Regions from separate parts of the Bacillus sp. JZ39 genome, predicted to be linked through region 1. Evidence: riboswitches for the same ligand, from Rfam matches in the RefSeq annotation. Region 1 holds a riboswitch; each other region holds the start of a gene.
What was found. A riboswitch is a leader RNA that binds a small molecule or an ion and turns the genes downstream of it on or off. The one in region 1 is predicted to bind S-adenosylmethionine.
Positions count from the first base shown of each region.

Region 2: linked by a shared signal. The riboswitch ahead of M1D65_RS09930 (2-hydroxyacid dehydrogenase) and the one ahead of metI (cystathionine gamma-synthase/O-acetylhomoserine thiolyase) in region 1 are both predicted to bind S-adenosylmethionine.
Region 3: linked by a shared signal. The riboswitch ahead of metK (methionine adenosyltransferase) and the one ahead of metI (cystathionine gamma-synthase/O-acetylhomoserine thiolyase) in region 1 are both predicted to bind S-adenosylmethionine.

Region 1 covers NZ_CP096389.1:1,226,343-1,232,726, reverse strand. Annotated here, with positions in the region: gene M1D65_RS06415 (DUF819 family protein) at 1-861, shown strand, start outside; gene M1D65_RS06410 (GNAT family N-acetyltransferase) at 931-1,476, shown strand; gene metC (cystathionine beta-lyase) at 1,508-2,680, opposite strand; gene metI (cystathionine gamma-synthase/O-acetylhomoserine thiolyase) at 2,673-3,794, opposite strand; SAM riboswitch class I at 3,862-3,982, opposite strand; gene M1D65_RS06395 (esterase family protein) at 4,150-4,872, shown strand; gene M1D65_RS06390 (YjcG family protein) at 4,909-5,424, shown strand; gene M1D65_RS06385 (GNAT family N-acetyltransferase) at 5,424-5,846, shown strand; gene M1D65_RS06380 (hypothetical protein) at 5,919-6,173, opposite strand; gene M1D65_RS06375 (ATP-dependent helicase) at 6,290-6,384, shown strand, end outside.
Region 2 covers NZ_CP096389.1:1,989,856-1,996,239, forward strand. Annotated here, with positions in the region: gene M1D65_RS09910 (hypothetical protein) at 1-72, shown strand, start outside; gene M1D65_RS09915 (GNAT family N-acetyltransferase) at 116-649, shown strand; gene M1D65_RS09920 (MFS transporter) at 730-1,974, opposite strand; gene M1D65_RS09925 (FGGY-family carbohydrate kinase) at 2,068-3,531, opposite strand; gene M1D65_RS09930 (2-hydroxyacid dehydrogenase) at 3,549-4,571, opposite strand; SAM riboswitch class I at 4,668-4,759, opposite strand; gene M1D65_RS09935 (molybdopterin oxidoreductase family protein) at 4,907-6,384, shown strand, end outside.
Region 3 covers NZ_CP096389.1:2,909,399-2,915,782, reverse strand. Annotated here, with positions in the region: gene pckA (phosphoenolpyruvate carboxykinase (ATP)) at 1-1,165, opposite strand, end outside; SAM riboswitch class I at 1,362-1,500, shown strand; gene metK (methionine adenosyltransferase) at 1,668-2,870, shown strand; gene asnB (asparagine synthase (glutamine-hydrolyzing)) at 3,020-4,918, shown strand; gene alaP (alanine permease AlaP) at 5,054-6,384, shown strand, end outside.

The sequences.
Region 1 (6,384 bases):
CTTGCTTTTTTTCTACTTAAACAGCATATTCCCTATCTCGATAAAATCGGTGGGATGATCAGCGCCTCTTATATCGGCGGCGGGGTCAACTTTGCGGCGATGGCGGCAAAATTTGAGACGCCTGGTGAATATGTATCGGCTACCGTTGTGGCTGATAATTTTATGATGGCGCTTTTGTTTTTTATTTTAATCAGCATTCCTGCACTCAAATGGTTTCAGCGGCATTATGCCATGCCGTTTGAAGAGAAGGTAAAAGCCGATGGAAACAGCGGAAACAGTGCTGAAAGCTATTGGAAACGGAAGGATATTTCCTTAAAGGATATCGCTTTTAATGCCGGTGCCGCTTTCGCGCTTGTTGCGGTTAGTATGAAGGTTTCCGGTTATTTTAAAAGCATTTTTTCTCATCCCCTGCTGACCGGTACGCTTGGCGATCAGTACCTGGTGCTTACGTCTTTAACTGTTCTTATCATTTTTCTTTTCCCGCGTTTTTTTGAAAGGCTCAATGGATCTCAGGAACTTGGAACCTTTTTGATTTATTTGTTTTTTGTGGTGATCGGCATTCCTGCAGATCTCCGTTTAATCGTCACGAATGCCCCCCTTATTCTATTATTCGTGTTTATCATTGCGATCAGCAATTTAGCGGTTTCCTTAGCTGCCGGAAAATTGTTCCGTGTGCGGCTTGAAGAAATTCTGCTCGCCGTCAACGCTACTGTCGGGGGACCGACGACTGCGGCTGCGATGGCAATTGCCAAGGGATGGCGGGAGCTTGTCGCCCCGATCATGCTTGTCGGTACGCTCGGCTACTTAATCGGCAACTATGTTGGCACTTTTATGGGAAATTGGTTTTCTTCCTTCTTATAAAAAGGATATTTGCATTTCCCTGAGAATAATGTAAGAGGAATGCTGACACGAGAACGGAGAGATCACTGTATGTTAAAAGGAAAAACCATTTATGTTAGACCTTTAGAAGTAACGGATGCCGAAGAAAATCTGCGGCTGCAAAGTGAAAATCGAGATTTTTTCGAACAGTTTTCTATGATACGCGCAGACGATTACTATACGGTTGAGGGGCAAAGAAAACGAATAACCGAGTATCAGGAAAGACTTGAGAAAGATGAAGAATATCATTTTGGCATCTTTACAGCGTCAGACGATAGATTAATCGGGACGGTTTCGCTCTTTCAAATCATCCGTGGGGCGCTGCAAACTGCGTTCATTGGGTATTTTTTAGACAAAGCTCATAATGGAAAGGGCATTATGACAGAGGCAGTCAGATTGGTTGTTGATTATGCGTTCCACGAATTGAAACTGCATCGGATTGAAGCCGGTGTGATGCCCCGTAATCTCGGGTCCATGCGTGTTTTAGAAAAAGCGGGATTTCATAAAGAAGGCATCGCCCGAAAAAATGTAAAAATTAATGGCGTTTGGGAGGATCATCAAGTCCTCGCGATTCTGAATCCTGATGACGAACAATAATAAAAGAAGCCGGCCATCCCCGGCTTCTTTTTTAACGAACCGCAACTGGAGCAATTTCTTTCAGCGCTTGTTCGAAATCGTGTTCTAAATCATCTGCATGTTCGACGCCCACACTCAGACGGAGCAGGCCATCAGTGATACCGCGTTTTTCACGCTCTTCCTTAGGCATTGCCGCGTGAGACATCGTTGCCGGATAGGACAAAATCGATTCCACGGCGCCAAGGCTGACAGCGAAGACCGGCAGTGACACATTCTCGACTAACTTCTTAACGGCCTCTTTGCTTTCAAGCTCAAAAGATAGCACGGCGCCCGCTCCCGTTGACTGGCTTTTATGGGTTTCAGCGCCGGGATGATCAGCCAGTCCCGGATAATACACGCGCTTGACCGCCGGGTGCTTCTGGAAAAATTCCGCAAGCCGCTGGGCTGTTTGGCTCGCTTTTTCTAAACGGACCTGCAACGTTTTTAAGCCGCGCAGCACGAGCCAGCAATCTTGCACGCCAAGGACGGCGCCGAACGCGTTTTGCAGCTTATACAGCTGCTTCCCAAGCTCTTCATCTTTGACAGCAGCCAAACCTGAGAGCACATCGCTGTGTCCGCTTAAGAATTTTGTCGCGCTGTGAAGTACAATATCCACGCCGAGGTCAAGCGGACGCTGCAGTGCCGGTGTCATGAATGTATTGTCCAGAAAGGTCAGACAGCCGTTTTCTTTTGCAAGCTGAACAATCGCTTTAATATCCGTAATCCCAAGTGTCGGATTTGATGGCGTCTCCATATAAATGACCTTTGTATTCGGCTTGATGCTCCGCGCCACTTCATTACGATCCGTCATGTCGACAAACGTATGCTCAATGCCAAACCGGGTCAGCACCTCTGTCACCATACGGAAGGTTCCGCCGTATACATCTTCTGTCACAAGAACGTGATCACCCTGTGACAGCAGTAAAAATGCTGTTGAGATGGCAGCCATGCCTGAACTGAAAGCAAATCCTCTTGTTCCGCCTTCCAGTGCGGCAATTGTTTCTTCGAGAGCTGTTCTTGTCGGCGTGCCAGAGCGGCTGTAATCATATGCCCCGAACTCTTCAAATGAAGATTGGTGAAAAGTCGAGGCGTGCTGAATCGGTACACTGACCGCCCCGGTTCCGCCGTCTGTTTTAAATGGATTGTGCACGAGCTGGGTTTCCAGCGTCCAATTGTGTTTACTCAAAAGAAACAGCTCCCTCTTTGACCTGACATAATGCCTGTTTTAGATCCTCTTTTAAATCTTCCGCATGTTCAATACCGACAGAAAAGCGCAGCAACCGATTGCACACCCCGTTTGCGATGCGGATCTCTTCAGGAATATCCATGTGCGTCTGGGTCGCAGGGTATGTAATAAAGCTTTCCACCCCGCCGAGGCTTTCTGCAAAACAAATGGTCTTCAGCGCTTTTAAAAACGGATTGACCCATTCTTCTTTTTGCAGACGGAAGGACAGCATGCCGCCTTTTCCGGGATACAGCACATCCGAAATTTCTTCCTGCTCTTCTAAAAACGCCGCAAGCTCCTGCGCGTTTGCCTGATGCTGGCGCATTCTGAGGCTCAGCGTCTTCATTCCTCTCATCAGAAGCCACGAATCAAATGGCGGCAGGACGGCGCCGATTGCATTTTGATGCTGAAACATTTCCTCTCCGAGCTGCTCATCCTTCACCACGACAAGTCCAGCAAGCAGATCGTTATGCCCGCCTAAATACTTGGTTGCGCTGTGAATGACAATGTCAGCTCCCAGCTCAAGCGGCCGCTGCAAGACCGGTGTATAAAATGTATTATCTACGATCAGCAGAAGACCGTGCTCCTTTGTAATCCGGGCAATATGTTCAATGTCCGCCTCCTGCATGAGGGGGTTTGTCGGCGTTTCCACAAACACCGCTTTTGTATTCGGCGTAATCTTAGAGCGTAAACAGTCCTCATCGCTGAAATCATCATAATGAAAAGTCAAGCCGTATTTTTTCCATTCATTTTCAAATAAACGGTACGTGCCGCCATATAGGTCCGATGAAACGATCAGTTCATCTCCGCTTTTAAACAGCGCCATAATCGTTTGGATAGCAGCCATTCCCGAACTAAAGGCAAGCCCTCTCGCGCCGTTTTCTAAGTTAGCGATCGCGTCCTCAACAAGCTGGCGTGTCGGATTTTTTGTGCGGACATAATCAAATCCGGTAGATTCTCCGATCCCTCTGTGGCGGTATGCTGTTGATAAATAGATAGGAGCACTCACTGTTCCCGTGACTTCATCGCTACGGTTCCCAATTTGAGCTAATTTCGTTTCAACGTGCTGTGACATATAGCTGACACCTTCCCTTTTCAAAATAAAAACCCCTTCTTCATAAGAAGAAGGGGTTTAACGCTTCTTCTTATCTTCCAAGCATAAAAAACGCTTGCTGGATTTAGCACCTTGGCGCTTTGCACATGCAAAACAAGCCGGTTGCTGAGGTTTCTAAGGGCCAGTCCCTCCACCTCTCACGATAAGAAATATCGATTTCAATTTTCTGATTGTTTTATATTAGCGCAATTCACAGTTTATTTCAACACTTTTTTCTTCGTGTGCCGAACCGTTTAAAGAGAGAAATTTCTAATAATTCATGGTACAATAATTGAAAATGCAAGAAAGTATAGTGATGTCCTGGAGGAATGTTTTTATGGCACCGAAAAACGGCACAGTGCAAGAAAAGAAATTCTTTTCAAAAGAGCTTAACGAGGAAATGACCTTGCTTGTTTATCTGCCGTCCAACTACTCCCCGCTTTATAAATACCATGTCATTATCGCGCAGGACGGCCACGATTATTTCAGGCTGGGGAGAATCGGCAGACAGGTTGAGGAATTGCTGTCGAAACGCGAAATAGACCGGAGCATTATTATCGGTGTTCCTTATAAGGATGTAAAAGAGCGCAGAAACACCTATCATCCGGAGGGTTCAAAATTTTCGGCTTATAAACGGTTCATCGCCCATGAGCTCGTTCCTTTTGCAGATGATGAGTATCCAACCTATCAGATCGGTTACGGCCGAACGCTGATCGGTGATTCGCTCGGAGCAACCGTGTCACTTATGACAGCGCTTGATTATCCGAATATGTTTGGCAACATCATCATGCAGTCTCCCTATGTTGACAAACACGTACTAGAAGCCGTAAAACAGTCAGACGATATCAAACACCTCTCTATTTATCACCAAATCGGAACAAAAGAAACTGACGTCCACACGACAGACGGGAACATTCTGGACTTTACAGAACCGAACCGGGAGCTGAAACAGCTGCTGGAGAAAAAGCTTTCCGATTATGATTTCGAGCCATTTGACGGAGACCACAAATGGACATACTGGCAGCCGCTCATCACCCCGGCGCTGAAAAAAATGCTTTAACACTCTATCATACTTTATTTCCAGGAGGGACATAATATGAAATACGGAATCGTTTTATTTCCATCAAAAAAGCTCCAAGACCTTGCAAACTCTTACAGAAAGCGCTATGACCCAAGCTACTCTCTAATCCCGCCTCATTTGACGCTGAGAGCATCCTTTGAATGCGCGGAGGAGAAAGCGGATCAGCTCGTATCACATTTAAGAAACATCGCAAAAGAGTCCCACCCACTCGTTCTCAAAATGACAAAATACAGCTCATTTGCGCCTGTCAATAATGTCATTTACATCAAAGCAGAACCGACGGAAGAGTTAAAAACACTCAATGAAAAGCTATACACCGGTGTGTTGGCAGGAGAACAGGAATATAATTTCGTTCCGCATGTGACGGTCGGCCAAAATCTTTCCGACGATGAGCATTCAGATGTGCTGGGACAATTAAAAATGCAGGAAGTGTCGCATGAAGAAATCGTTGACCGTTTCCACTTGCTTTACCAGTTGGAAAACGGATCGTGGACAGTATATGAAACCTTCTTGCTAGGCAGAGGAGAATAATGAAAGCAGTTATCGCAAAAAATGAAGAACAACTGAAAGATGCATTCTATGTAAGAGAAGAAGTCTTTGTCAAAGAACAAAACGTGCCTGCTGAAGAAGAAATTGACGAACTTGAAAATGAGTCAGAGCATATCGTCGTGTATGACGGTGAAAAGCCTGTCGGTGCCGGAAGATGGCGCATGAAGGACGGCTACGGCAAGTTAGAGCGGATTTGCGTACTGAAAAGCCACCGCTCAGCCGGTGTCGGCGGCATCATTATGAAAGCGCTCGAAAAAGCCGCGGCAGACGGAGGCGCTTCCGGTTTCATTTTAAACGCGCAAACACAGGCTGTGCCGTTTTACAAGAAACACGGGTATCGCGTGCTTTCTGAAAAAGAATTCCTCGATGCCGGCATTCCGCACTTACAAATGATGAAGGACTGAACGCATCCGGATCTTTTGAGATCCGGATTTTTACTGCATATAAAAAAACCGTTCTCTGGTATGAACGGTTTTTTATACATATCGATTAATATATGTGCCCATTCCTTTTTCTCGCAATCTCTTATAAAGAGAGCGCTTACGTTTCATCTCGTTTACTTTTCTTTCAGCTGCCGTTTGATTCTCCTGCTGCTTTTCCAGTTCTTTGTATACCCGCTGAAACGGGACATAGCTGATTTTTTCGGTTCCGGCATAATCCTGCTTATGTCCAATCGTTCTATTAGCATATTGAGCGTATTGCTGGTTCTGAATTTGACCTGCATATATCATACAATACCCACCCCTCTGCTGTCTCTTTTCCCTTAAACTTACTTTTTGAAACACATTTCTTTTGATATGATAGTCATTGTCTGTAATGAACACCTTTTGATTGGGAGGACCCCTTTTTGAAATGCGCCCGACTGAATGATAGAATCATACATTTACATACATATTCGAGAGAACATTATCAATTCCTCTTTGAAGAGGGAATAAAAGGACA
Region 2 (6,384 bases), 760 kb from region 1:
AAAGAGCAACTAGAAACACAAATTCGTTCCTTTGCTGCATTGGTTGATTTCGCTATAGAAAAGAGGAAATAAAAGGGATATGATAAACAAAAACACAAACGTGGGGAGTGGTTGAATGTTTCCTATATTAGAAACGGATCGGCTTATACTTAGGCAAATCACAGATCAGGACGCGGAAGCCATTTTTGCTTGTTTCTCAAACGATGAGGTGACACGCTATTATGGGCTTGAAAACATGGAATCTATAGAACAGGCCATTTCAATGATTCAAACGTTTGCTGCCCTCTATCAAGAAAAACGCGGTATACGGTGGGGAATTGAAAGACGGGACACTAAAGAACTGATCGGAACAATAGGCTTTCACGCTCTGGCCCAAAAGCATAGGCGCGCGGAAATCGGTTATGAAATCATCCCGGAGCATTGGCGAAACGGTTTTGCATCAGAAGTCATTTCAAAGGTCGTATCTTACGGATTTTCTGCCCTTGGACTGTCGCGTATTGGCGCAGTTGTATTTACTGCTAATGATGCATCAAATCGTCTGCTCCTAAAAATGGGGTTTCAAAAAGAAGGTGTTTTAAGACAGTACATGTATCAAAATGGTACTCCATATGATACAAATGTGTATTCTATTGTAAAACCAAGAGAATGACGGCATTCTCTTGGTCTGTGCGCACATCCCTTTTCCTTTAAAAAGATAAAAAAGCGCCCCTCAAACAGGGCGCTTTCTAATTAAGATGCATATTGAGGAGATGTTTCCTCCTTAACTGCTTTTTCTTCAGGTATATGAATACATTTCGTCAAGACCGCACTTGCAAGGTAAAGGGCCGCAAAGATCCAGACGACACCTTGCGCGCCGACGAGACCGATGAACAGCCAAGCGAGTGCGGGGCCGACAAACGCTGATAAACCTGCAGCCAAATTCAATACAGACATGGCTGCCCCTTTATCATTTCCTGCCACCGTCGGCACAATTGCACCAATAGGCACATAGCCTGCCAGCAAACCGCCCCAAATAAAGCCGATCACGCTGACAACCGCTAAGCTTCCGCCGGAGAAAACAGGTGCGTAGTATAATAAGAGGGTGAAAATGCCGCAGCCGACTCCGCCGAACCAAATAACAGTATTTTTCCAGCCGAATTTATCGCCGACAATACCAAAGATAAGGTTAAACACAATGTTCCCCAGGAAAATCGTTCCCCAAATTTGCAGCCACACATTGGTTGAAATTCCATGCTGGGCCATGTGCATCGGCAAAAAGACTGGAAAACCATATGTACCAATGCTGTTGATGATTCTGATGATTCCGCCTGTAAGCACGCGCGGATTTGTAAATAGAATCGTAACCCCTTTTAAAAGCTCCTCGGCTGTTTCTGATCTTTTTCTTTTCTTCTTTTCAAAACGGTCTTTATTGATAAACAATGCAAAAAATGCACCGAGACATACCCAGAAAATAGAGCTCCAAAGCGTATTCAAATAACCGAACGCTTTGATCGCGTAGCTTGAGTACCAAGCGCCGAACACAAACATGCCGAGGCAATATGCAATCCAAAACCAGCCGACAGCAGTGCTCAGTTTGCTTTGCGGTGTTCTGTAAATGACCCATGTCAAGAAAGAGTAAGCAAAAAGCGGGTAACCTAACCCTTTTACGAAGTAAGTCACATACATCACTGGCAGGTTCAGCTGTTCAAATCCAAATACGATAAAAGCAGCTGTACCGATCACATAAAACAACAGCCCCATAAACATCGTTCGTTTTGCGCCAAATGCTTCGAGACATACACCCGAAAACCAGGAAGCTATGGCAAGCGCAATTCCGTATATACTAAAAATGGAAGCGGACTGCTGAACGGTGAGCCCGTTTTCGATCAAAAAAGGACTGAGCCAGCCTTGTTCAAGGCCATCTCCCATCATAAACAAAACAACCCCTAAAAATCCCCAGGCAAGCCGCTTCGGTATTCCTATTTTATCCAACATATCTGTCTCCTCCTTAGATGCTTATATTCATTACCGTATTACCTTATTAAAGTTGAAAATTAAATGATTCCTCAAAACAGCAAAAATGCCGCCTTAAATCAATACTTTGCTTTCTGAACCTGAAAAAAAGCGCTGTGTTTGCTTCCATTTCTCATATAAAGCCAATTCTGTCTGACAGTCCTTCGGTTCGATCACCCGGACATTTGCTGACATCTCCTCCGTTAATTGAAAGGTTTCATTGCAAATGACTGCAGCTCCAACAACAGATGCCTGATGATATCCCTCTTGGACATAGACCTTTTTTTGAAGAAGATCCGCGATATATTGAGTGAGCGCTTTGCTTTGGAATCCCCCTCCGCACACCCAAACATAGTCACGTTCAAACGGAGTAACCTCTGTTAAAATGTCAAAGTTCCATTTAATTGAAAATGCGATCTCTTCTAGCGCTGCACGTACAAAATGTGCCCTCTTTAAATGTGCTGACAGCGGGGCATCAAAAAGAAAACCGCCTCTCGTTAACGCATTCTTTTCAGCCGATAAATAAGAGCCGAGAGCCGCTACACATGCATGGTCTTCTTTTGCAAGTGCAGAAATCTCCTCCTCCATTACTTCGTACGTTTCATTCGGATAAAAAATCTGTTTTAATTTTTGATAATTCAAGCCGGTAATTCCCGGATTCGTTTCCACAAGCCAATGCCCTTGATCCGTATGACAGTTCAGCCAGGCTTTATGTTTTGTGTCGCCATGATCCGCAGTAATTTTGGTTATTGGCGTTGTTGTCCCTGATACAATGACAATGTCCTCAAGTCCAGCTCCGGTGCTTTTGACAGCTAGCTGTGTATCCCCGCCCCCTGCTATAACCTTAGCATTTATTGAAAGGCCTAATTCGGATGCATATTCATTTGCTATCGTTCCAATTGCTGTTCCCGCTCTTACAAGAGGCGGAAGGATAGATGGAGAAAAGCCGAATATGTCGCACATCTCTTCTGACCAAGTGTTTTGCTTCACATCAAACAGCAGGGTTTCTGTTGCCTGTGATGGTTCATATGTTAATATTCCGCTCAGTTGGTACGTCACCCAATCACTGATGCTAGTAAAGCTTGCAGTCTTTTCCCATAAAGAGGGCTGGCGCTGTTTTAATCCATAAAGCTTGAGCGCGGAAAAAAGTGCGGTTGGCAGGCGGCCTGTGCGGCTGTATATCTCTTCCCGATCGGGAATGCTCGCCTCCCACTCTCGACCGCGGTTATCGATGTTCGGCAGCCCAAGAAAAGAATCGCCGTTTTGATCGATCAGAACAATCCCCTGTCTTTGACTCGTCGATGTCAAACCAATGATGTCAATATCACACGAACGGGATAGCACACGTTTTGCCAAATTCATCACCTGCTTCCACAGCACCTGAGGAGAAAAATAACGGCTGTCCGGGTAAAGCGTCTCTGTGGAATACACGATGTCCTCCCGTTCAACTGTTAGAACACTGCCAGTTACACTCACGACCGCTACCCTCGCATTGCCTGTGCCAATATCAAAAACGAGATAGCCTTTTTGTTTTTTCATTCTGTTAGCCTCCTTTCTTATACCCCTGTTTTCAGTTCGTCCTTGTTATACATTGTCGGAATATTAAGAGTTTTTTCACCCTTCCACTTTTTGAGGGCTTTATTCAGTATCGTCACGTGATGATCCTCCACTTCAAATGTTGCTCCAGCGAGATGCGGTGTTGCCAGAACATTAGGCAATGAAATCAATTCATAATCTGATTCCTCTGGAGGTTCATGATAAAAAACGTCTAATATCGCACCTCTGATTTTGTGTTCTTTTAATACAGATAAAAGATCTTCACGGTTTACAACAACTGCTCTTGAAGTATTGACGAAAATCGCACTCTGTTTCATCAGATCAAAATACTTCCGATCAATAAATCCAAGTGTTTCCTCAGTACGAGGCAGATGGACAGAAACGATATCACTGTCTGAAAACACCGTTTTAAGAGATACTTTTTCATACAGCGGATGATCGTCTTGAATGAATGGATCGTAATAATTTATTTTACAGTCAAACGCAGTCAGCAGTTTTGCAATCCTTTGGCCAACCGCCCCGAACCCAATCATGCCAACCGTTTTTCCTGTTAATTCATTTCCTTTAAATTTGACATAAGCCTGCAGGTAATCACTGTTCCACTTTCCATCCTTCAGCCATTGATTCGAGGCGCTGGTATGGCGCAGAAAGGAAATCACATTTCCAATAAACATTTCAGCAACGGCTTGTGCATTCCGCCCTGGTGTATAAAAAACAGGTATGCCTCTTTTTGAGGCAGCTGCCACATCCACATTGGAGGGCATTCCCCTGCAAACACCGACAAATGAAAGTTCGGGAACAGAAGCAAATACGCTGTCTGTTACCTGATCAAGTTCAGTAATCAAGCCTGTCGCATTTGTTGCTTTTAGCAGCTGAATGAGTTCATCCTCCCGATATGCCCGGCCTTGTTCCTTCCAAGATTGATAAGCAACTGAGTCAAACAAGTTTTCTAGCTCTTTTCGTCCTTCTTCGTTGTACGGTGCTGTAACCAAAACCGTCATGGTGCAAAACATCCTTTTCATCGTATTTTTTCATAAAAAAAATCTCTTTCCGCAGATGGAAAGAGATTCATATATAGGCGCGCTCTGTTACAGGCAGACGCCGGTATAAACCTTGCTTTCCTATCTTTCAAGCTGACGCTTGCTGGAATTGGCACAATAATGTTGCCGAGGTTTCATAGGGCCAGTCCCTCCACCTCTCTGGATAGAAAATGTTGAGTATGTAATTTTCAGAATGAAGAATACGTTTATCATAAAGAAGTCTCAGATTGATGTCAATCTCTTTTTTCAGAATTGACGTTATCATCCGAAATGTTATAATTCTTACAAAATATCTAACTAGAGAGAGGAACTGGGCCATGAAATCTTTTGCCACACAACAAAACGGCATTTTCAAATCCGTTTGCTCGCTGGACTGCCCGGATCAGTGCGGATTGTTAATACATAAAAAAGACGGGAAAATCGTAAAAATGCAAGGAGACCCTGATCATCCTGTCACAGCCGGAAACATATGCAACAAAGTCCGGAATATGACGGAGCGCATCTATGATGAAAAGCGGCTGACTACACCGCTCAAACGAACAGGTGCGAAAGGCCAAGCGATATTTGAACCGATTTCTTGGGAAGAGGCAATCGATACGATCACCTCCCGCTGGAAACAGCTGATTGATGCAGAGGGAGCTGAAAGCATACTTCCTTACAGCTTTTACGGAAATATGGGGAAATTGACAGCTGAAGGAATGGACCGCCGCTTTTTTTACCGCATGGGGTCAAGCCAGCTTGAACGGACGATTTGCAGCAAAGCGGGATCTGAAGGCTATAAATATACAATGGGCATAAGCGCGGGAATCGACCCTGAGGAAACCATTCATACAAAACTATTTATTTTTTGGGGAATAAATGCGGTCAGCACAAACATGCACCAAATTACGATCGCCCAAAAAGCGCGAAAACAAGGTGCCAAAATTGTCGTGATCGATGTGCATAAAAATCAAACAGGACGTCTTGCAGATTGGTTTATCCCAATAAAACCGGGAACCGACAGTGCACTTGCTCTTGGCATCATGCACATTTTATTTAAAGAAAACCTTCATGATGAAGCATTTCTGTCCGAGTACACGGTTGGCTATGAAGAGCTCTGTGAACACGTGAAACAATATGATCCTGAAAAGGTATCGACGATCACCGGTGTCAGTACCGAAGATATTTACCGACTGGCAAAAATGTACGGGGAAACCTCCCCTTCTTTTATCAGAATCGGAAACGGACCCCAGCATCACGATAACGGCGGGATGATTGTAAGGACGATTGCCTGTCTTCCGGCGATCACCGGCCAATGGCTGCACACAGGGGGCGGCGCAATTAAGCATAACAGCGGAATTTTAGAATATAACACAAATGCCTTGCAGCGGCCCGACTTATTGAAAGGGCGCACCCCGAGGTCGTTTAATATGAATCAGCTTGGCAGGGTGCTTTTGGAAACAGACCCGCCGATTCGCTCTCTATTTATTTACGGAACGAACCCTGCCGTCGTCGCGCCCGAAGCAAACAAAGTCAGACAGGGCTTGCTGCGGGAAGACTTGTTTACTGTGGTTCATGATTTGTTTTTAACGGAAACGGCTGCATATGCGGACATTGTACTGCCTGCAACATCCGCTTTTGAAAATACTGATTTTTACACCTCCTACTGGCACCATTACATTCAGCTTCAGCAGCCGGTGATTGAGAGATATGGGGAAAGCAAGTCTAACACTGAGGTTTTCCGATTACTGGCTGAAGCCATGGGATTCACAGACCAGGAGCTTAAAGATTCAGATGAAGAATTAATCCGCCAGGC
Region 3 (6,384 bases), 1.7 Mb from region 1:
TCGTTTCAGGAGACGTGACACCACGTTCGGTTCCGGCAAGCTTACTCGTGTAACCGCTCAAGAAATGGTACATGGCCTGCTCCTTCGTTAGTTTGCTGATCGGCGGCAGGACTCCGAATGCATCAGCCGTCAAAAATACAATTGCTGACGGATGGCCGGCCATGCTTGGAGTCACGATGTTGTCAATCATATGAATCGGGTAAGCTGCCCGCGTGTTTTCAGTATAGAAGGAATCATCATAATTGGCTTCGCGTGTATCTTCGTCAACAACGACATTTTCGAGAACAGACCCGAAACGGATCGCGTTAAAGATTTGCGGCTCCTTTTCCTCGCTTAAATGAATGCACTTAGCGTAGCACCCGCCTTCAATATTAAAGACGCCTGTATCAGACCAGCCATGTTCATCGTCACCGATCAGCTTGCGGTCAGCATCTGCCGACAGGGTGGTCTTGCCTGTTCCTGACAGTCCGAAGAAAAGGGCGACGTCGCCTTTTTCACCGACATTGGCGGAGCAGTGCATAGATAAAATATCTCTTTCAGGCAGCAGGAAATTCATAATGGAGAAAATGGACTTCTTCATTTCACCGGCATACTCAGTTCCGCCGATTAAGATCGTCCGCTTTTCGAAAGAGACAATAATAAACGTTTCGGAATGAGTGCCGTCTGTTTTTGGATCCGCTTTGAAATGCGGAGCAGAAAGAATGGTGAACGGCTGCTCAACTGTTTTCTTATCATTTCCTTCCGGACGGATAAACAGCTGCCGCGCAAATAAATTGTGCCATGCGAACTCATTTACGACAGTGATCGGCAGTCTGTATTTCTCGTCTGCTCCGGCAAATCCTTCGAAAACAAACAGCTCATCTCGCTCCTTTAAATAGCTGACAACTTTCGTGTACAGCCGCTCAAACGCTTCTTCTGAAATCGGCTGATTCACCGGGCCCCAATCGATCTTATTTTTCGTGCTTTCTTCCTCCACGATGAATTTATCTTTAGGTGAGCGTCCTGTGTAAGCGCCTGTAGTCGCACGAACAGCACCTGTGGATGTTAAAATGCCTTCGTTTCGGGAGAGGACTTTTTCTGTTAGCTGTGCTGCTGATAAATTATGACGCACATTTGGACATGTTAATAAGGCTTGTAAATCAGCGGTCAAATCAACTGAGTTCATATGAAACCTTCCTTTATCGTTTTTTGTGTTTTGCTAATTGTGAATTAGTATAACATATATTTTCAAATAGTCTATACTATTTATTATTTTTTGTGTGTGCATTTCCATTGTTTTCCCTCAATATAGGTGCCTATTTCTTCTGAATCATATTGACATTGCAAACCCTTTTACGATAAGATATTTCATTGAGCGGATACTCTTATCCCGAGCTGGCGGAGGGACAGGCCCTATGAAGCCCAGCAACCGGTTTCTCTGTTATTTATTATGTTCAACTGAGTGAGACAACCAAGGTGCTAACCTGTTGCAAGGTTGTATGATTCCTTGAGCGATAAGAGTGAAAGGCACAAAGACCAAACCCTTTCCTCGATGGAAAAGGTTTTTTTATTTCATAAATATGCCAATTAACATTCTCTAATATAACTGTACATTGTATAAGAGGGAGCGAGTTCCGTATCATATATACAAGGTCTTTCGGGAGGCCTTGTGCAGGAGGAAGCAAATCATGAGTAAAAATCGTCGTTTATTTACATCAGAATCTGTTACGGAGGGGCATCCGGATAAAATCTGTGACCAGATTTCTGACAGCATTTTAGATGAAATTTTAAAGAAAGACCCTAACGCGCGTGTTGCTTGTGAAACATCTGTGACAACAGGTTTGGTTCTTGTAAGCGGAGAGATCACAACTTCTACGTATGTTGACATTCCGAAAACGGTTCGCCAAACCATTAAAGAAATCGGATACACACGTGCAAAATACGGATTTGATGCGGAAACTTGTGCGGTTTTAACATCAATTGATGAGCAGTCTGCTGATATCGCGATGGGCGTAGACCAAGCGCTTGAAGCCCGTGAAGGCACAATGAGCGACGAAGAAATTGAAGCGATTGGTGCGGGTGACCAAGGATTAATGTTCGGTTATGCGTGCAACGAAACGAAAGAGCTTATGCCTCTTCCAATTTCACTTGCCCATAAATTAGCCCGCCGCCTAAGTGAAGTCCGTAAAGAAGATATTCTTCCGTACCTTCGCCCTGACGGCAAAACACAGGTAACGGTTGAGTACGATGAAAATAACAAACCAGTCCGCATTGACGCGATTGTTATTTCAACTCAGCATCATCCTGAAATTACACTTGAGCAAATTCAGCGCAACATTAAAGAACATGTCATCAATCCGGTTGTTCCTGAAGAGCTGATTGATGAAGAAACAAAATATTTCATCAACCCTACAGGACGTTTCGTAATCGGAGGCCCTCAAGGGGATGCGGGACTTACAGGACGCAAAATCATCGTTGATACGTACGGCGGCTATGCACGCCACGGCGGAGGCGCGTTCTCAGGTAAGGACGCGACGAAGGTAGACCGTTCTGCAGCTTATGCGGCAAGATACGTTGCGAAAAACATCGTTGCGGCTGAGCTTGCTGATTCTTGCGAAGTACAGCTTGCTTACGCGATCGGTGTTGCACAGCCTGTGTCAATCTCAATCAACACATTCGGTTCAGGAAAAGCTTCTGAGGAAAAACTGATTGAAGTTGTTCGCAATAACTTTGATTTACGACCTGCCGGCATTATCAAAATGCTTGATTTGCGCCGTCCGATCTACAAACAAACTGCTGCGTACGGCCACTTTGGACGTCACGATGTTGACCTTCCATGGGAGCGCACAGACAAAGCGGAGCAGCTGCGTAAAGAAGCGTTAGGAGAATAATTTTATAGCCGCTTACTGGTTAAGCGGCTTTCCCTTTTTTATCGTTGTATTCATGTTTATTTTTTTACATAACTGTGAAACCAAATACTATTCACAGCGTCTATAAATAGGGGTTCAATGATGACAATTTTAATTATGGAGGCAATACTATGTGTGGATTTGTCGGGGTTTTTAACAAGCATCCGTTAGCTCAAACCGCTGATCAAGAAGAACTAATCAAACAAATGAACCAAATGATCGTTCACCGCGGTCCTGACAGTGATGGATATTTCCATGATGAGCACGTCGGCTTCGGATTCAGACGGCTCAGCATTATTGATGTAGAAAATGGCGGACAGCCTTTATCATATGAAGATGAAACATATTGGATTATCTTTAACGGAGAAATCTATAACTATATTGAACTGAGAGAAGAGCTTGAAGCAAAGGGGTACACATTCAACACGGATTCGGACACAGAGGTTCTTCTTGCGACTTACCGTCACTATAAAGAAGAAGCGGCGTCCAAACTGCGCGGTATGTTTGCCTTTCTGATTTGGAATAAAAACGATCATGTGCTTTATGGGGCAAGAGATCCATTCGGCATTAAACCGTTGTACTACACAACGATCAATGATCAGGTTTATTTTGCCTCAGAGAGAAAAAGTTTAATGGTTGCTCAGAATGATATTGAAATAGATAAAGAGGCATTGCAGCAGTACATGTCTTTCCAATTTGTTCCTGAACCAAGCACGCTTGATGCCCATGTGAAAAAAGTAGAGCCGGGTTCACAATTCACAATCCGCCCGGACGGCGATATCACATTCAAAACGTATTTCAAAGCGAACTTCAAGCCGGTTCAGACTGAAGAAGACAAGCTTGTGAAAGAAGTCCGAGACGCGATCTATGATTCTGTAAACGTTCATATGAGAAGTGACGTTCCTGTCGGTTCGTTTCTGTCTGGCGGGATTGATTCTTCCTTTATTGTGTCTGTTGCGAAGGAATTTCATCCAAGCTTAAAAACATTCTCTGTCGGCTTTGAACAGCAGGGCTTCAGTGAGGTTGATGTAGCGAAAGAAACTGCAGCGGCGCTGGGCATCGAAAATATCAGCAAAGTCATTTCGCCTGAGGAATACATGAATGAGCTTCCGAAGATCGTATGGCATTTTGATGACCCGCTTGCTGATCCGGCAGCGATTCCGTTGTACTTTGTTGCAAAAGAAGCGAAAAAACATGTTACGGTTGCTTTATCAGGTGAAGGAGCGGATGAGCTCTTCGGCGGATATAACATTTACCGTGAACCGCTTTCGCTTAAACCGTTTGAACGGATCCCGTCCGGCTTGAAAAAGATGCTTCTGCACGTTGCTGCCGTTATGCCTGAAGGTATGAGAGGAAAGAGCCTGCTTGAGCGCGGCTGTACTCCGCTTCAAGATCGTTATATCGGTAACGCGAAAATCTTTGAAGAGTCTGTCAAAAAGCAGCTGTTGAAGCATTATAATCCGAACCTTTCATATCGCGATGTGACGAAGACTTACTTTACAGAAAGCAGCTCGTACAGCGATATCAACAAAATGCAGTATGTCGATATCCACACTTGGATGCGCGGCGACATTTTGTTAAAGGCGGATAAAATGACGATGGCGAATTCTTTGGAACTGCGTGTGCCGTTCTTGGATAAAGTCGTATTCGACGTCGCTTCAAAAATTCCTGATGAGCTGAAAACGAAGAACGGCACGACGAAGTATCTTCTTCGCAAAGCCGCTGAAGGAATTGTGCCTGAGCACGTATTAAACCGCAAAAAGCTCGGTTTCCCTGTACCGATCCGTCATTGGCTGAAAAACGAAATGAACGAATGGGTGCGGAATATTATTCAAGAAAGCCAAACGGATGCTTATATCCATAAGGATTATGTCCTTCAGCTTCTTGAAGACCATTGTGCGGACAAGGCTGATAACAGCCGTAAAATCTGGACTGTGCTAATCTTTATGATCTGGCACAGCATCAATATTGAAAAACGGTATATGCCTGAAGAGCTGAGCCATCAGCCTAAAGAAGTCATCTTTGTGTAACAGACAACAAGGCTTTCGAGTAGTCGAAAGCCTTGTTGTTATCCTTTTATTTCTCCATCATCATTGATTTACCCAATCCGTACGGAATATTCAGAAAAATGATATAATGATATTTTTTTCTAGGGGAGAAGAAGCATGCAAAAACAAAAACAAGAGCTGCACCGCGGACTCGAAGAAAGGCATATTTCTTTAATGTCTTTAGGAGCTGCTATAGGAGTAGGGTTGTTCCTCGGCTCCGCATCAGCTATTCAATTAGCAGGGCCTGGTATTTTGGTAGCGTATGCCGCAAGCGGCCTGGTCATGTTTTTTATTATGAGAGCGCTTGGGGAAATGGCCATTCAAAAACCGGTCGCAGGCTCCTTCAGCAGGTATGCGCGTGATTATTTGGGACCGCTTGCAGGCTATTTAACAGGGTGGAACTACTGGTTTTTATGGGTTGTCACCTGTATGGCCGAAATCACTGCTGTCGGCATCTATATGGGGTTCTGGTTTCCTGACGTGCCAAACTGGATTTGGGCATTATCGGCGCTGGTCATTATGACGGGTGTTAATTTCCTGGCTGTCAAAGCTTACGGTGAGTTGGAATTTTGGTTCGCATTGATTAAAATTGTTGCGATCTTATCCATGATTGCTGTCGGTTTATTGATGATTATTGCAGGAGTCGGCAATGGGGGCATTGCAACCGGAATCAGCAATTTGTGGAACAACGGAGGATTTTTCCCTCATGGTTTAAAAGGGGTTCTATTGTCTCTTCAAATGGTCATGTTCGCCTATTTAGGGATTGAAATGATCGGGGTGACGGCTGGCGAAGTAAAAAACCCGCAAAAATCGTTAGCCAAAGCAATCGATACAGTATTTTGGAGGATTTTGATTTTTTATGTAGGCGCTTTATTTGTCATTATGTCTATTTATCCGTGGCAGGAAATTGGCTCTCAAGGAAGTCCATTTGTTCTCACATTTCAAAAAGTGGGCATTCCATCGGCGGCAGGTATCATTAACTTTGTCGTGTTGACTGCCGCGCTGTCTTCATGCAACAGCGGTATTTTCAGCACAGGACGGATGCTGTTTAACTTGGCGGAACAGAAAGAGGCGCCACAAGCATACGGTCAGCTGACGAAAGGCGGCATCCCGGGTAAAGCTGTTCTAGCTTCAGCGGGGGCTTTATTAGTCGGAGTGCTGTTAAACTATGTTGTCCCTGCGAAGGTATTTACTTGGGTTACAAGTATTGCGACGTTCGGAGCGATTTGGACGTGGGCAATCATTTTGCTTTCTCAAATAAAATACAGGAAAAGTTTGAAGCCGGAAGAAAAGAAACAATTAAAGTACAAAATGCCTTTATTTCCGTTTACGTCTTATGTGTCATTGGCATTTCTAGCATTCGTCGTCATTCTTATGGCTTACAGCCCTGATACAAGAGTAGCCGTGATTATCGGGCCGATATGGTTTCTCATCTTGCTGGCTGTGTA